Regions from separate parts of the Peribacillus sp. P4_C12 genome, predicted to be linked through region 2. Evidence: riboswitches for the same ligand, from Rfam matches in the RefSeq annotation. Region 2 holds a riboswitch; the other holds the start of a gene.
What was found. A riboswitch is a leader RNA that binds a small molecule or an ion and turns the genes downstream of it on or off. The one in region 2 is predicted to bind cobalamin.

Region 1: it holds a riboswitch for cobalamin, as region 2 does, so the genes downstream of both, AC1DUW_RS10555 (hypothetical protein) here and AC1DUW_RS00190 (ABC transporter substrate-binding protein) in region 2, are expected to answer to the same signal.

What each region holds. Positions count from the first base shown of each region.
Region 1 is NZ_JBFUIB010000051.1:5,755-9,987, reverse strand. Features, by position in the region: gene AC1DUW_RS10560 (ABC transporter substrate-binding protein) at 1-819, opposite strand, end outside; partial or broken gene AC1DUW_RS10555 (hypothetical protein) at 823-1,367, opposite strand; cobalamin riboswitch at 1,527-1,746, opposite strand; gene AC1DUW_RS10550 (AAA family ATPase) at 1,948-2,904, shown strand; gene AC1DUW_RS10545 (DUF58 domain-containing protein) at 2,904-4,100, shown strand; gene AC1DUW_RS10540 (DUF4129 domain-containing transglutaminase family protein) at 4,097-4,233, shown strand, end outside.
Region 2 is NZ_JBFUIB010000001.1:33,545-42,888, reverse strand. Features, by position in the region: gene AC1DUW_RS00200 (heme ABC transporter ATP-binding protein) at 1-1,377, opposite strand, end outside; gene AC1DUW_RS00195 (FecCD family ABC transporter permease) at 1,383-2,438, opposite strand; gene AC1DUW_RS00190 (ABC transporter substrate-binding protein) at 2,401-3,369, opposite strand; cobalamin riboswitch at 3,548-3,724, opposite strand; gene AC1DUW_RS00185 (polysaccharide deacetylase family protein) at 3,812-4,675, opposite strand; gene AC1DUW_RS00180 (ABC transporter ATP-binding protein) at 4,803-5,645, opposite strand; gene AC1DUW_RS00175 (FecCD family ABC transporter permease) at 5,642-6,640, opposite strand; gene AC1DUW_RS00170 (ABC transporter substrate-binding protein) at 6,655-7,785, opposite strand; gene AC1DUW_RS00165 (hypothetical protein) at 7,803-8,396, opposite strand; gene AC1DUW_RS00160 (hypothetical protein) at 8,393-9,010, opposite strand.

The sequences.
Region 1 (4,233 bases), on a different contig from region 2:
CCAGCCTTTACGGGATTTAATTTCATCAACAGCATCATCTGCATAGGTAGCAGTTGTAATGATAGCATTAGGGTTTCGTTTGACAATTTCTTCATCTGAAACCTTAACCCAGCCTTTTTGGTCGGCAAAGATGTTTTCAATGCCTGCAGTTTTTAGAATTTCTTGTTGGAAGGTTTCCGATCCTGTTGTATAGATTTCTGGAGCTGGACTAATTTCAAAGTAAGTTTTTTCCTTTTCATCTAATGTTTCAATTTTTTCTTCAACACTTGTAATTTGGGTTTGGATATCTTTCACTAATTCTTCGCCTTTTTTAGTAACGCCCATGACATCAGCGATTTGCCCAATATCTCCATAAACATCATCAAAATTTGTCGCGGATTTTATAATGAATACTGGGATTCCAGCATCTTCAAGTGGCTTCAGCGTCGTTTCATCACCAATGGTATAAGCAATAACGGCATCTGGTTTTAAGGAAATAATTTTCTCTGCATTGATATTCACCGAGTCGGAAACATGTTCAATATCTTTTGCTTCCTCTGGATAATTATCGAAGTCGGTCACGCCAACGACCTTATCCCCCAGCCCTAGTTTAAATAAAATTTCTGTATTACTTGGTTGAAGTGAAACTACTGTTTCCGGAACTTTATCAAATTTTATTTTCTTTCCAGTATCATCGGTAACGGTATAGGCTTTGACTTCTTCTGTCTTATTAGTATCTTTCTTTTCCTTTGCCGTCTGGTCATCCGTTACTCCACATCCGGTAAGGAAAAGGGCAAGTATCAAGGTGGAAATCCAACTAAATCGTATGCTTCTCTTCATTATTTATTCCTCCGTTTTCTTCTTCATTGGTTTGGTTGGGTATGATTTACTGATAAAAGCAATCTCCTCAATACCATGTTGCTTATTGACGTAGACAGCCATCACGAATAGAACATTTGCAAGCAAATGGGCGTAATCAAAGAGAATTTCAGGGATTTCTCTTTCTAAACTAACCTTGTGTAAAGCACGGACCGACTTTTTGGCTTCACTACGGCAAGTATGCAGAACACAGGCGGCGGTTGACCCTTGCGGAAGCACGAATGTCTCAATATGCTCTTTAACTTCTACGACATAATGGTCGTAGATTGCACTTAGACGTTTCAGATCATTGTCGGTAATGGCCAATTTCCCACGGACTGAACCATTTAAATGATAAGTCATCGGCAACAATTCCATTAAATCTCGGTATACATCCGGAACATCCTTTGTAAGCGAGGCGGCCAAGCCAATTTGTGTCGTCAAAGAGTCGGTACGTATTTCATATCGACGGTAGACACGGATTCGCGCATGTATGGATAGCATAAAAAACGAAAATCCTTCTTTGCCATAACTCTTCCTCCTCTTCATAGTTAGATGAATCACCTCGGTATCGCTTTTCTCAGTAAAAGAAAAAGCCGACCAAGGGCATTGGTCGGCATCAATCACCTATGTATCTGTAACAGAAAAAGATGGAAGATTGCCGTACAATCCTCCTATCTTCCGAAGAGCAGAATACGATAAAAAAGGCAGGTCTCCTGGCTCGTGCGTCATTTTACTCTAAGAACCTTCCCATTTGAACAGGATGAATGGTTATCGATGTGAATCTTTATCCTCAAACAGTGGTATTTATCTTATTTCATTAGCACTTACAGTTGCGGAAACAGCTTCGGTTTTACACCAAATTCCCTATTAAGCTGACAAGTCAGCACCTTTTTCTGCAAGGTTTATATTCACTTAGCAACAGTTTACCATACCTTTTTCCTAAAGCAGTATGAATATTTTTAGAGAAATTCGTTTATGGTTTGCGAATTATCTAGTAAACTTACAATGTAAGGTTTAATTGGATGTTAATGTAAAACGTATATCGAGTATAAAGAATATATAATAGGTGTTATATAAGAGTAATAGGGTAATTTCAGGAGGTAGAGAATGATTTATAAGCAGGTAAATCAAAAACTGGAAAAGATTTTAGGGAATATTGAAAAAGTGATTATTGGAAAACGAGATATAGCAGAACTGAGCATCGTGGCACTTCTTTCTGGGGGGCATGTTTTATTGGAGGATGTTCCTGGTGTAGGTAAGACTGTCATGGTCAGAGCACTGGCAAGATCGATAGGCGCAAACTTTAAGCGTATACAATTCACACCTGATTTACTACCTTCAGATGTAACGGGTGTTTCAATTTTCAATCCAAAGGAACAAGAATTTATTTTTAGACCAGGACCAATCATGGGCCATATTATTTTAGCCGATGAGATAAACCGGACATCGCCCAAAACACAATCTGCCTTGCTTGAAGCAATGGAAGAGGCAAGTGTGACGGTTGATGGGGTTACAAGGGGATTGGAGAAACCCTTTTTCGTTATGGCAACACAAAATCCCATTGAGTACGAAGGAACATACCCACTTCCCGAGGCGCAATTGGATCGTTTTCTATTAAAAATGAAAATGGGCTATCCGGGTGTGGACGAAGAAATTGAGGTTTTGCACCGAGCTCAATATGCCGCACCACTTGAAGAGTTAGAATCTGTTATTACTTTAGAGGAATTAATAGCTTTACAGGAAGAGGCTAAAGCAGTGATAGTGGATGACACGATAAAGCGGTATATTGTTAATTTGGCTAATCGATCTCGTACGCATGAGAGAGTATATTTAGGGGTGAGTCCACGTGGATCGATTGCATTGATGAAGGCGGCCCAAGCTTATGCACTTTTGCAGGGCAGAGATTATGTTCTACCGGATGATGTGCAATATTTAGTACCGTTCGTGTTTGCCCACAGACTTATCCTGAAGCCAGAAGCGAATTATGAGGGAGTGGATGCTGGCATGGTGATTCACGAGATTGTTGCGACGATTCAAGTGCCTGTGAAGAGAGCTGTGACCTAATGCGGAACTTGATTAGCATCTTAAAGGAAAACATGAGTGTGATTGGCTTGTTATTACTTATAGCGATTTCCTTTTCTTTTGCGATGTTTCAAGGCGGTTTTGTCAGTTGGTTTATTTTTTATACATTTTTGCCGTTCACTGTGTACTCTACGATTCTACTTTTTTATCCGATTAATAACATTATCGTTGAGAGAAAGGTCAGTAAAAGAGAATGCCGAGCAGGCGATTCTGTAGAAATAGCTTTAACTGTTACCCGTAAAAACAGGCTGCCTCTTTTATATTTGATGGTAGAGGAAGAGTTGCCGAAGGAATTGGAAAATAGGGGGATGCAAAGCAAAACACTTGTCTTTCCGGGTTTCAGGCATACCTTCAGTATGACATATACTTTGGACAATTTGCCACGGGGTGAGCATACATTTCAAACAATCCGTTTCAGGACAGGAGACTTTTTTGGCGTCTTTGAAAAGGAAGCGACATATAATTTACCTTTAAAAATCACTGTTTTCCCTTCATATCATGAGCTTACCTACAGAGATTTTGAGCGCGTATTCAATCAGGGACAAGTGGGATTGACAAAAAAAACACAGCGAGAACATTCAGTAGTGTCTGGCGTAAGAGAGTATCAGCCAGGTGATCAGTTGTCCTGGATTAACTGGAAGGCAACGGCTAAAACAAGTGAAATCATGACAAAGGAATTTGAAGTTCAGAAAAACCGTGATGTGTTTATCGTGCTTGATAATCAGGAATCGCTTTTCTTCGAAGAAGCAATTGTAATGACGGCTTCCTTTGTACATGTCATGTTAAAAAAAGGCATAGAGATTGGTTTCGCTAGTACGGGATCGAGGCAAATCTTACCGACTGGAGGAGGCAATAACCAGAAACGAAAGATTTTTTACCGCCTTGCTAAAGAAAAACCGAGTAGGATAACCACTTGGAACGGGATCATAAGGAAGGAAATTCTGCCGGCCAACGCAGCTGTGATTTTCATTGTCTCGGAATTAACATTAGAAAAGGTAGAAGTATTGAGTGCATTCCGCGCTAATCAAGGATTAACGTTGTTTTGTGTGAAAAACCCAGCAGACTTTACAGATGAGGAAAAAAAATCAAGATCCGCAGCAGTATCACGGGGAATAAAGGTTTGCTTTCTTGAACAGGGGTATCTGCAACACGACAGACGAGAGGTGATGATGAAATGAATGTTTCAACCCCCTTGTTGGAAAAGTGGATGCATGTTCTTCTGTATACCTTTGGTCTGTTGTTGATCACAGAATGGTTAAGGCCTGTTGAGAAACTCACGGATACAGGGAATATTGTTGTTTTTGTTCTGTT
Region 2 (9,344 bases):
GCCTGCATATTGAAGTGCCTTCCCTCTTTGGGTTGCGGCAATCAAAATACTGTCTGTCGATGTTCCTGTCGCCACTGTATTTGTCACCTTATCCAAAACACGCAAATCATGAAGCGCTTTTACTTTTGCCTCGGTCGCGGTGACAATGCTGTGGATAAAGGCCTCTTCTGCCATGTGCCCATTTACAAAGATCCATGTATTTATGGTTCCTGGAGTGGAAATCCAAGAATGTTGGTCAGCTAAAGAGGCGTCGATGGCATTCCCTACTCCAGCCGTCACGATGATAAAAACCGAGAAATCATCATCTCTTAAAAACTTGAAGGCCACCGTATCGAGAAAGACAGCTGTCATCATTCCGACCGTTTCCTGTGGTTCAAAACCGTGTGTTTTTAAAAAGTCAGCCATTTCAGCAAAATGATCCTCGTAATTATAATCACGATGGACATGCCTATTCACGAAATGTTGATGCCAGCCCGTTCCTGAACCGGTCACACCAGAAGACATCGTTCTAAGCGGAATTGGTGAATTCAATTGAATTATTTCGGTGCCAACCGTCAAATAGGTTTCATTAATTTCCAAAGGTGCGAAATCACAGACATGCTTTTCCGGGACAATGAACATTTGCGGCTTCGGAAGGGCAGGATGCGGATGTTTTTCAATCGTCGTCCGGTATACCTCCTGAATCCGTTCCTGTTGGAGCACTTCATTCGGCACATTAATGACTTGAATTTGTCCTTTTTCAAGTAACATCAGCCGATCACAGTACAAGCCGGCCAAATTCAAGTCATGGAAGATTGAGATAACTGTTAGCTCCAGCTCCTTGGCCATTTTCCTCATTAAATCAAGAAGCTCCTTTTGATAGGAAAGATCCAAGTGGTTCGTTGGTTCATCTAAAAAAAGAATTTCCGGTTCTTGGGCAAGTGCTTGTGCCAGTAAGACCCGCTGTCTCTCACCGCCTGATAATCGTTCAAAATGAAGATCCTGAAAATCCGCGACTCCCGTTTGCTTCATCACACGTTGGACAATCACCTCATCCTCAGAAGTCCAACTATGAAACCAGCCTGTTTGGTGAGCATAACGGCCAAGAGAAACAGTCTCTTTTACCGTATAAGAAAAGGCTAATGAGGAATGTTGAGGCAACACGGCTATAACTTGTGCAAGATGTTTGGCCGAATACTCCTTCAAGTCTCTTCCCCTTATTCGTATGCTTCCTACCTTATAATCGAGAACCCCGCTAAGCATACTTAATAGCGTCGTTTTCCCGCTGCCATTTGGACCGAGAATCCCAAATAATTCCCCTTTATGTACGTCAAAAGAGACAGAGTCCAAAACAGCTTTATTGCCATATCCACCTGTTAACCCTTTAACTTCAAGCATGAATTCTACCCTTCTCTCCGTCTCTTTAATAAAATCAGGGCAAATGCCGGGGCCCCGATAAGTGAGGTAATTACACCAATCGGCAGTTCCGAAGGTGCAATGATCGTCCTTGCTACAAGGTCAGCCAAAATTAAAAACCCGCTTCCTACGAGCAAAGATAACGGCAACAAATGCTTATGATCTGGCCCCCAAATCCTACGAACCAAATGAGGAATAACCAATCCTACAAAGCCAATCGTTCCCGAAACAGCAACGGCTGCCCCAGTTAATATCGAACCAGCTATCAGAATCCACATTTTTCTCCGCTGAACATTCACACCCAAATGCTTTGCACGATCTTCCCCAAACGTCATCGCATTCAATTCTTGGGTATTCATAATCAAGATCAACGAACCAATGATAAAAAACGGCAAAATAATCGCGATATAATTCCAGCCGCGCATTGAAACGCTTCCCATCAGCCACCCGATGATTTGTCTTAATTCCTCGCCCGTCAACGCAATCATTAATGAGATGAAGGCACTTAAAAACGAGCTGAAAATGATTCCGGTTAAAATAATTGTTTCTACTTTCATCGATCGATCCATTTTTCTCGCAAAAGTTAGCACACAGAAAATCGTAAGCAATGAAAACATAATACTTAACGTCGGTAGGGTATATAAACCGATCAACGGCAATGATATATTCAAAAACAATGTCAATACAGCGCCTACTGATGCTCCTGATGAAATCCCTAATGTGTAGGGGTCAGCAAGCGGGTTCCTGAGCAGTCCCTGAAAGGCTGCCCCGGCAATCGCAAGCGAAGCCCCAACCAAACCTGCAAGTAATACACGTGGCAGGCGGATGTTCATTACGATATTCGTCAGCATCACATCTGGCTCAACTGAGATTGGTAAATGAAAAAATTCCTTGCCGATAATTTGTATAAGCGCGGGAATCGGTACTGACACCGAACCAAAGGAAATGCCAATCGTCATTGCGAAAAGCAAAAACAATAACGCAATCAAATAAGCAAACGCCCACTTAGTTGTCAAATAGGTTCGGATAGACTGATTTGGCAAGTTCCTCTACTCCCTCTATTAAGCGTGGACCAGAACGGGTCACTAAGTCAGAATGGACATCAAAGACTTGACCATCCTTAACAGCAGCTACATCTTCCCATCCTTTTCGGCCCGTCACTTCACTAACTGGATCTTTTGTATAATAACCATATGTTGTGATAATGACATCCGGATTTGCAGCAATCATAGACTCTTCATCAATTTTCGCCCACCCGTCCAATTCGGCTGCTGCATTTTTCGCTGAAATTATGTTAAGCATTTCATTCATGAATGTATTTTTTCCAGGTGTATAAATATCCGGTGATGGCGAAACCTCTACTAGAACGGTTTTTCTTTCCTCATCCTTAACGGATTTAGCTTTTTCCTGAATTTCCTTCAGTTTCGTTTTCATATTCGCAACGATTTCTTTTGCCTTATCATGTTCTCCCGTTGCCTGTCCAATCATATCAATAGACTCATACACTTCGTCAAAGCTTTGTGCATCATTGACTACAAGGACATCTATTCCAGCATCCTTAAGCTGCTGCAATCCCTCATTCGAATTATGGGCACTGGATGCATGAGCAAGAACAAGATCAGGCTTTAAGGAAACGATTAACTCCGTGTTCATTTCCATTCCGCCAACTTTTTCAATTTCTTTCGTTTCTTCCGGGTAATTATCATTGTCGGATACACCAACAACCTTTTTACCCAAACCAAGTGCAAAGACCACTTCTGTATTACTTGGTATCAATGTAACAATTTTCTTTGGTTGTTCTTCTATCGTTACTTTTTCACCCGTTGCATCTTTTATCGTAATCGGGAAAGCTTGGTTTTCAGTATGATTTGTTTGTTGCTTTTCTTTCGTTCCTTCTTTTGATGTATCATTGCAACCAACCATCATACCTGCAGTTAGTAACATCACTAGAATCAGACCATAGATTTTCTTCATTTTACATCCCTCACAATCTTTTAATTCAATTTCCGACCACCTAAAGAAAACGCACCCTGAAGTGAAGAGGCGAATTTCAAAACAAAAGCATCTCCCGTCAAACGGAAGATGCTTGTATGGCAACAATATAATTACGGACTCAGAAGGTCTGCCACACACCTTCCCATCCGCGTAGGTTACAGGTGTACGAATCTTGGCAGGTCTCCTGGCTAATGGTCATCGTCAACGGCACCTTCCCATATCTCACATACAGTGGTACACAGCCGCTAACTCCCATTTACAGTGGCGGGACCGCGTTGGTATTTCACCAACTTCCCTTTTAAGTCATTAAGACACCAAATCGTTCATATGTATATAATTTTCACTGCTTTTCATTATACACTATGTAAGAAATGATTATTATATGATTTTTCAGACTGATTCCGAAATACCTTGTCTTCAATTAATAACGTGATGCATTTTCAATCAGCGCTGCAAATCCATCGACTGACAATCCGGGTGAAATCCGAACTCGGTGCAGTGCATGCATCCCTTGGTCCCTTGAAGCTCCACCAGCTTCGGTGGTTACTGCCATCTTGTATCCAGCATCTTCTGACAACCTAAGGCTCTCCTCGTTATACCGACCAACAGGATATGAAAGTACTGTCGTGTCCTGTTGGAGAATACGATCGAATAAATCCTTTGACTGGACCATTTCAGCTTCCTGCTGCTCTACCGTCATACGGTTAAGCTCAAGATGGTTGATAGTATGACTTTCAATAGAAATCCCATTCTCGCTCATCTCCACCATTTGTTCTCCAGTCAGGTGATGACTTTTTTCAATAGATTTCCCGATCATAAAAACAGTTGCTTTCATATTATATTCTTTTAATATAGGAAAAGCCTCCGTGTAATTATCTGTATAGCCATCATCAAAAGTAAGCCAGACACACTTTTCACTTGGCATCCGATTTTCCGTTAAAACAAGAAATGCTTCCCTAGGGGATAATGTATAGTAATCATTCTCCCGAAGCCAGTTCATTTGTGATTGAAATTCCTCTCTTGGTACCCGAAGGTTATTACCTTCAGAAATACTATGATACATCAATATTGGAAGTTGAACCGTGGACTCGGCTCTTATCCAGTTTCTCGTATCGATCTGTTCAGGATATAATCTGTCCTCCGAATTCTGCCCGGCGTCATTCTCCGCTGCTGCAACCACTTCAATGTTATCTTCCGCAATCGGTGCAGCCGTCTTTGTACCTATATTCTCTAAAACCCCTTGTGAGCATGCAGGCAAAATTAAAATTCCCAGCAATGCTACCATCAATAAAACTCTGTATTTTCCCACTATCATTCTCCTAATTTTTTCTAGCATAATAGTACCAGAAAACCAGTAAATAATAAAGTATTCCATTTAGCGCAAAAAAAGGCAACTCGGTGGCTGCCTTTTTTTAACTAGTAAATCGACAAGTACTTTGATCACGCGGAATGCCTAAATCTTTCGGCACCATCGTTTCAATCAAAAAGTTCTCATCTTCTTCATAAATAATCTTCTTCATTTCAATTCCGAAGTATTCCTTCATCCGGGATTCTGTCATGACTTCCTGGACTTCCCCGTAAACGACCGGCTTTTGTTTTGCTGTCATTAACACATGGTCAGCAAGGAAAAACGCATGGTTTGGGTAATGCGTGTTTATGATACAAGAGATTTTCTTTTCTTGTGACAAACGCTTTAATGTCTGTAAAATCACAACCTGCTTTTGAACATCAAGATGGGATTCCGGTTCATCGAGAATGAGCACTTCCGGGTCTGATACCAGCGTACGTGCAATCAATGCTAGTTGCAGCTCACCACCACTGACTGTATTGCAGGACTTCCCAGCAAGATGGCCAATCCCTACAGTTTCCAGGGCTAGGTGAGCGGCTTCACGGTCCTTCACGGAAGGCTGGGCAAGCGCACTGATGTATGGGGCTCTTCCCATAATGACCAATTCTTCGAGTGTAAAACCAAATACCATTTTATGCGCCTGCGGAACATAGCCAATCCGTTTCCAGACTGTTTTGCGTGAAAGCGAAGGAAGCGGCTTTCCATCAATGAGCGTTTGACCTTTTTTCCAGTCCAGAAGACCTGTGATGCATTTTAACATTGTTGTCTTTCCTGCACCGTTTGGTCCTAGTATCGCCATTATCTCTCCGTCATTCAGCGAAAAGTTAATGTCTGTTTGGTAAAGGTAAGGAACTTCTTCTTTTTTCCGAGCATAAAAGTAATTTCCTCCCTGCACCTCAATTCTCATGACCAGCCACCTCCTGTTTTTCTAAGCAATATTGCGAAAAATGGTGCACCTATAATTGCCGTCAAGATTGAGAGTGGAATTTCTGTAGCTGTTACCGAGCGAGCCAGATTATCAATCAACAATAAATAGGCTCCACCGATTGAAAGAGATACTGGTAAGACTAGTTGATTGTTATTACCAACTAGCATTCTTGCAACGTGAGGAATAATTAACCCAACCCAACCAATGATACCCCCTATCGCAACTGAAGCAGCAGTAATAAGTGTTGCGCCAAAAATAACTGTCCACTTCAAACGTGTTACTGGAATACCAAGTGATTTAGCTTCATCCTCAGGCAACGTCAATAAATTTATTCTCCAACGAAGAGAATATAGAATCAGAATGCCCACAAGGATAATCGGTCCCCCAATATACAAGTCCTTATATGTTGCCGTACCAAGACTTCCCATCAGCCAGTAAGTAATCGCTGGCAGTTTTGCTTCCGGGTCAGCGACGAATTTAATTAAGGAAATCAACGCCTGGAATAATGCCGATGTAACGACACCAGCCAGAACAAGCATGAAAACAGGTGAATCTTTTTTTCCGCTAATCATGAAGGTAAAGACGATTGCCGCTAGGCCGAAACCAAGTGCCATCACTTGTGTAGCGAAGCCATGACCTAGTAATAGAATCCCAAGGGAAGCGCCAAACCCGGCACCAGCCGAAACCCCAAGGATATCCGGACTAACCAACGGGTTGCCAAACATACCTTGGAATGAGGCACCTGCGATTGAAAGACCAGCACCTATTAACAAGGCAAGCAAAATACGCGGCAGGCGTATTTGCAGGACCACCGTTTCTTCCATCTGCGTCCAAGTATGGTCAATTGGAAGAAAAGTTGATAGTAATATCTTGATTTGAGTCCCTAAATCCATTCCGTAACGTCCAATGCTTAGAGACAAAATAACCATAGCGATTGGTAAAATCCAGAACAGGAGCGTTTTCCATTTTTTCATATTCATTCCCTACTTTACTGTTTTGCAGCATCAGAAGAAGGGTGCAGAATATTCTCTACTTGTTCTTCCTTTACATCGTAATCATAGAATTCTGAATAATAGTCTGTGATTTCTTTCTCCATATCATAGTCAAATAGTTCAGGATGATTTTTCTGTGCCATCCACTCCAACATAAGCGGCGCATCTCCACTTGGCGGGAACCATCTGTAAATACCCAGAGGAATTTTATAAACATTTCCTGCTTGCACAGCCTTTACCTGACTCCAGTCTTGACCTTCAAATACATTGTTTGTTAGGTCTTCAGGTTGTGTAGTTGAAAAGTTTGTAATGTAAATAATATCGGGATTCCACTTATAAATTTGCTCCATATTCACTTCTTTTGTTCCGGTAACTTCTTCTGCCGTAACGTCGTATGCTCCTGTTGCGTTTAGCCATTGATTACTAAAGAAGTTTTTACCGCCAACCATAATGCTTTTATCGCTGTGTTGGTAAAGTATTAATGCTCTTGGCTTATCTTTCTCTTTGATACCATCCAATTTTTCATCCAACTCAGCTTGGACCTTTTTGCCTTTTTCCAAGAACATGTCCGTTCTCTCAGTTGTTCCAGTAATGTCACTCGTCACTTTCAACCAACTGTTAAAGGTCGCTAATGGTTCAGCTGCCGCTACATCAATAGCACTTAAGGCCACCACAGAAACGCCTGCATCCTCTAATTTATCAATAGATTTTTGATTCTGTGAGTTTTCAAAATAAAGCTGCGGATTGATTTTCATTAATTCTTCTACGTTCACTTCACCATTTTTAATAAACGACGTATCCGCTTTTAAAATATCCGGCGACATGTCAGCAAGGATGGAATTCTCCGCCGCATTATAAGCATTCGGATGTAATCCAACAACCTCCTTTGTTGAGTTTGTAGCCACATACCATGTAGAAAAGTATGGAAGAATACCACCAACAGCTATGCGCTCCACTTTACCTGGTACAGTTACGTCACGGCCAAGCTGATCTTGAATGACTTTCTCTTCAGCCGTCGTTTGTTTTTCAGCTGTATCTCCTTTTGTTTCTTCCGCTGTATTGCCGCAGCCTGTAATCAAGGCTGCCACCACAGTTGTTGCCGCTAACATTGTCCATTTTTTCTTCATGATGTTCTCTCCCGTACTTATTTTTTAAGCCATTTCGCCATCCCATGTAAAAATGGTTTGGATTGATCTATGAATCCTAATCCGATATGAAAGATTGGATCTAGTGTAGTAATAACTAATTCTCCGTTATATGACACGTCATCTATATAAATAATTGAGCGGCCGTCCGGTGTATCCACTAGTGATTTTGCACCTTCCGGAACTTTGAACGTTCCATGATAATGCCATTTCATATCTGAAAGACATACATACTGATACAACGGATGATCTATATTATTAGCTGTTAACGGCAGGTCTCCGTGCTCTTTTACCCACCAACTAAAATTCACTTCTGAATTCTCCCAATATACTCCCGGAAGCCAATTGTCCAGTACTTCGCCGAAAACGACTAATCGCTTTCCTTCCTGAAGGAATTTAATGAAATACGATTGGTAACGTTTTAAAAGTAGTAGCGACATCCGATCATTAACAATTAGCGTGTCGTATTGACTTAAATCATAGGTATGTAGTTGCCGAATTTGGAGCACATCGTCATACATATAAGCGAATTCTTCCATTTGAAAGAAGCGATGATGAAAGCTGTAACCGTTATCTAAAATTGCTACTTTCATTTCTGTTCCTCCTTGTTTGCTTCATATTCTTGACGAATCCAATTTAGCATCTGAGTGCTTAAAACGCGTGAACTATTTTCTTCAATACCGAAACGGTAAAGGTCTGTACCAGCTCCAGCAACAATCGTGCCACCCGTCGTTTTCCGATCGATATAAATGATCGCTTTCCCATCTTGATCCTCAACAATGACTTCCGAATGTTCAGGAGCCTCTAAGTATCCTCTTGAGAAAAAGCCCCGAACTCCTTTTTTATGATTCAAATCATAAGGATCAATTCCATAGAATATTGGATGCACGGGCTCGGTAAGACGGATTTCACGGTCTCGCAAGGAAATAGGAGATCGCTTCCAATTCCCACAACCAGGTAGCCAAGGAAGGAAATTTTCAGCTTGTGAAAAAATGACGCCACCATCATTTAAATAGTCTTCAAGGATGTGTTTATGATCAAGTAAGAAGGCCTCTTCTACAAAATTCGTGATCAGGATTCCCGCATATGCAGATAAATCAGCGTATGGAATATCATATAATTGCAGAAATACTAACCCTCTTCTGTAGTCAATCTCCTGAAGCCTTGTAAATTGAATATCCATACTTATATATGCAATAGGTTTCATAACTCACTCACTTTTCTTATATTAATATAATATATTCATTTGGTAATAATTGAAAAATCGACACTCTTCTAATGTCTATTACTAATTTTATTTTATTGAAATAGAGTATTTACTATGGCTTCAGTATAGTTGATAATGATTATCAATGTCAATGAATATATTATGAATCTTCAGGAAACATAGCCTCTCCTTGCTTTAATAAATGGCTTGCTTCCCCTACTGAACTCAAGCAAGGTTCTTATATTAGACACCATCATTACCCAACTTTCTCCGACTATTAACACTGAACATCATCACTTGTTAAGCTATTATGATGAATATTTTCATAAGTATA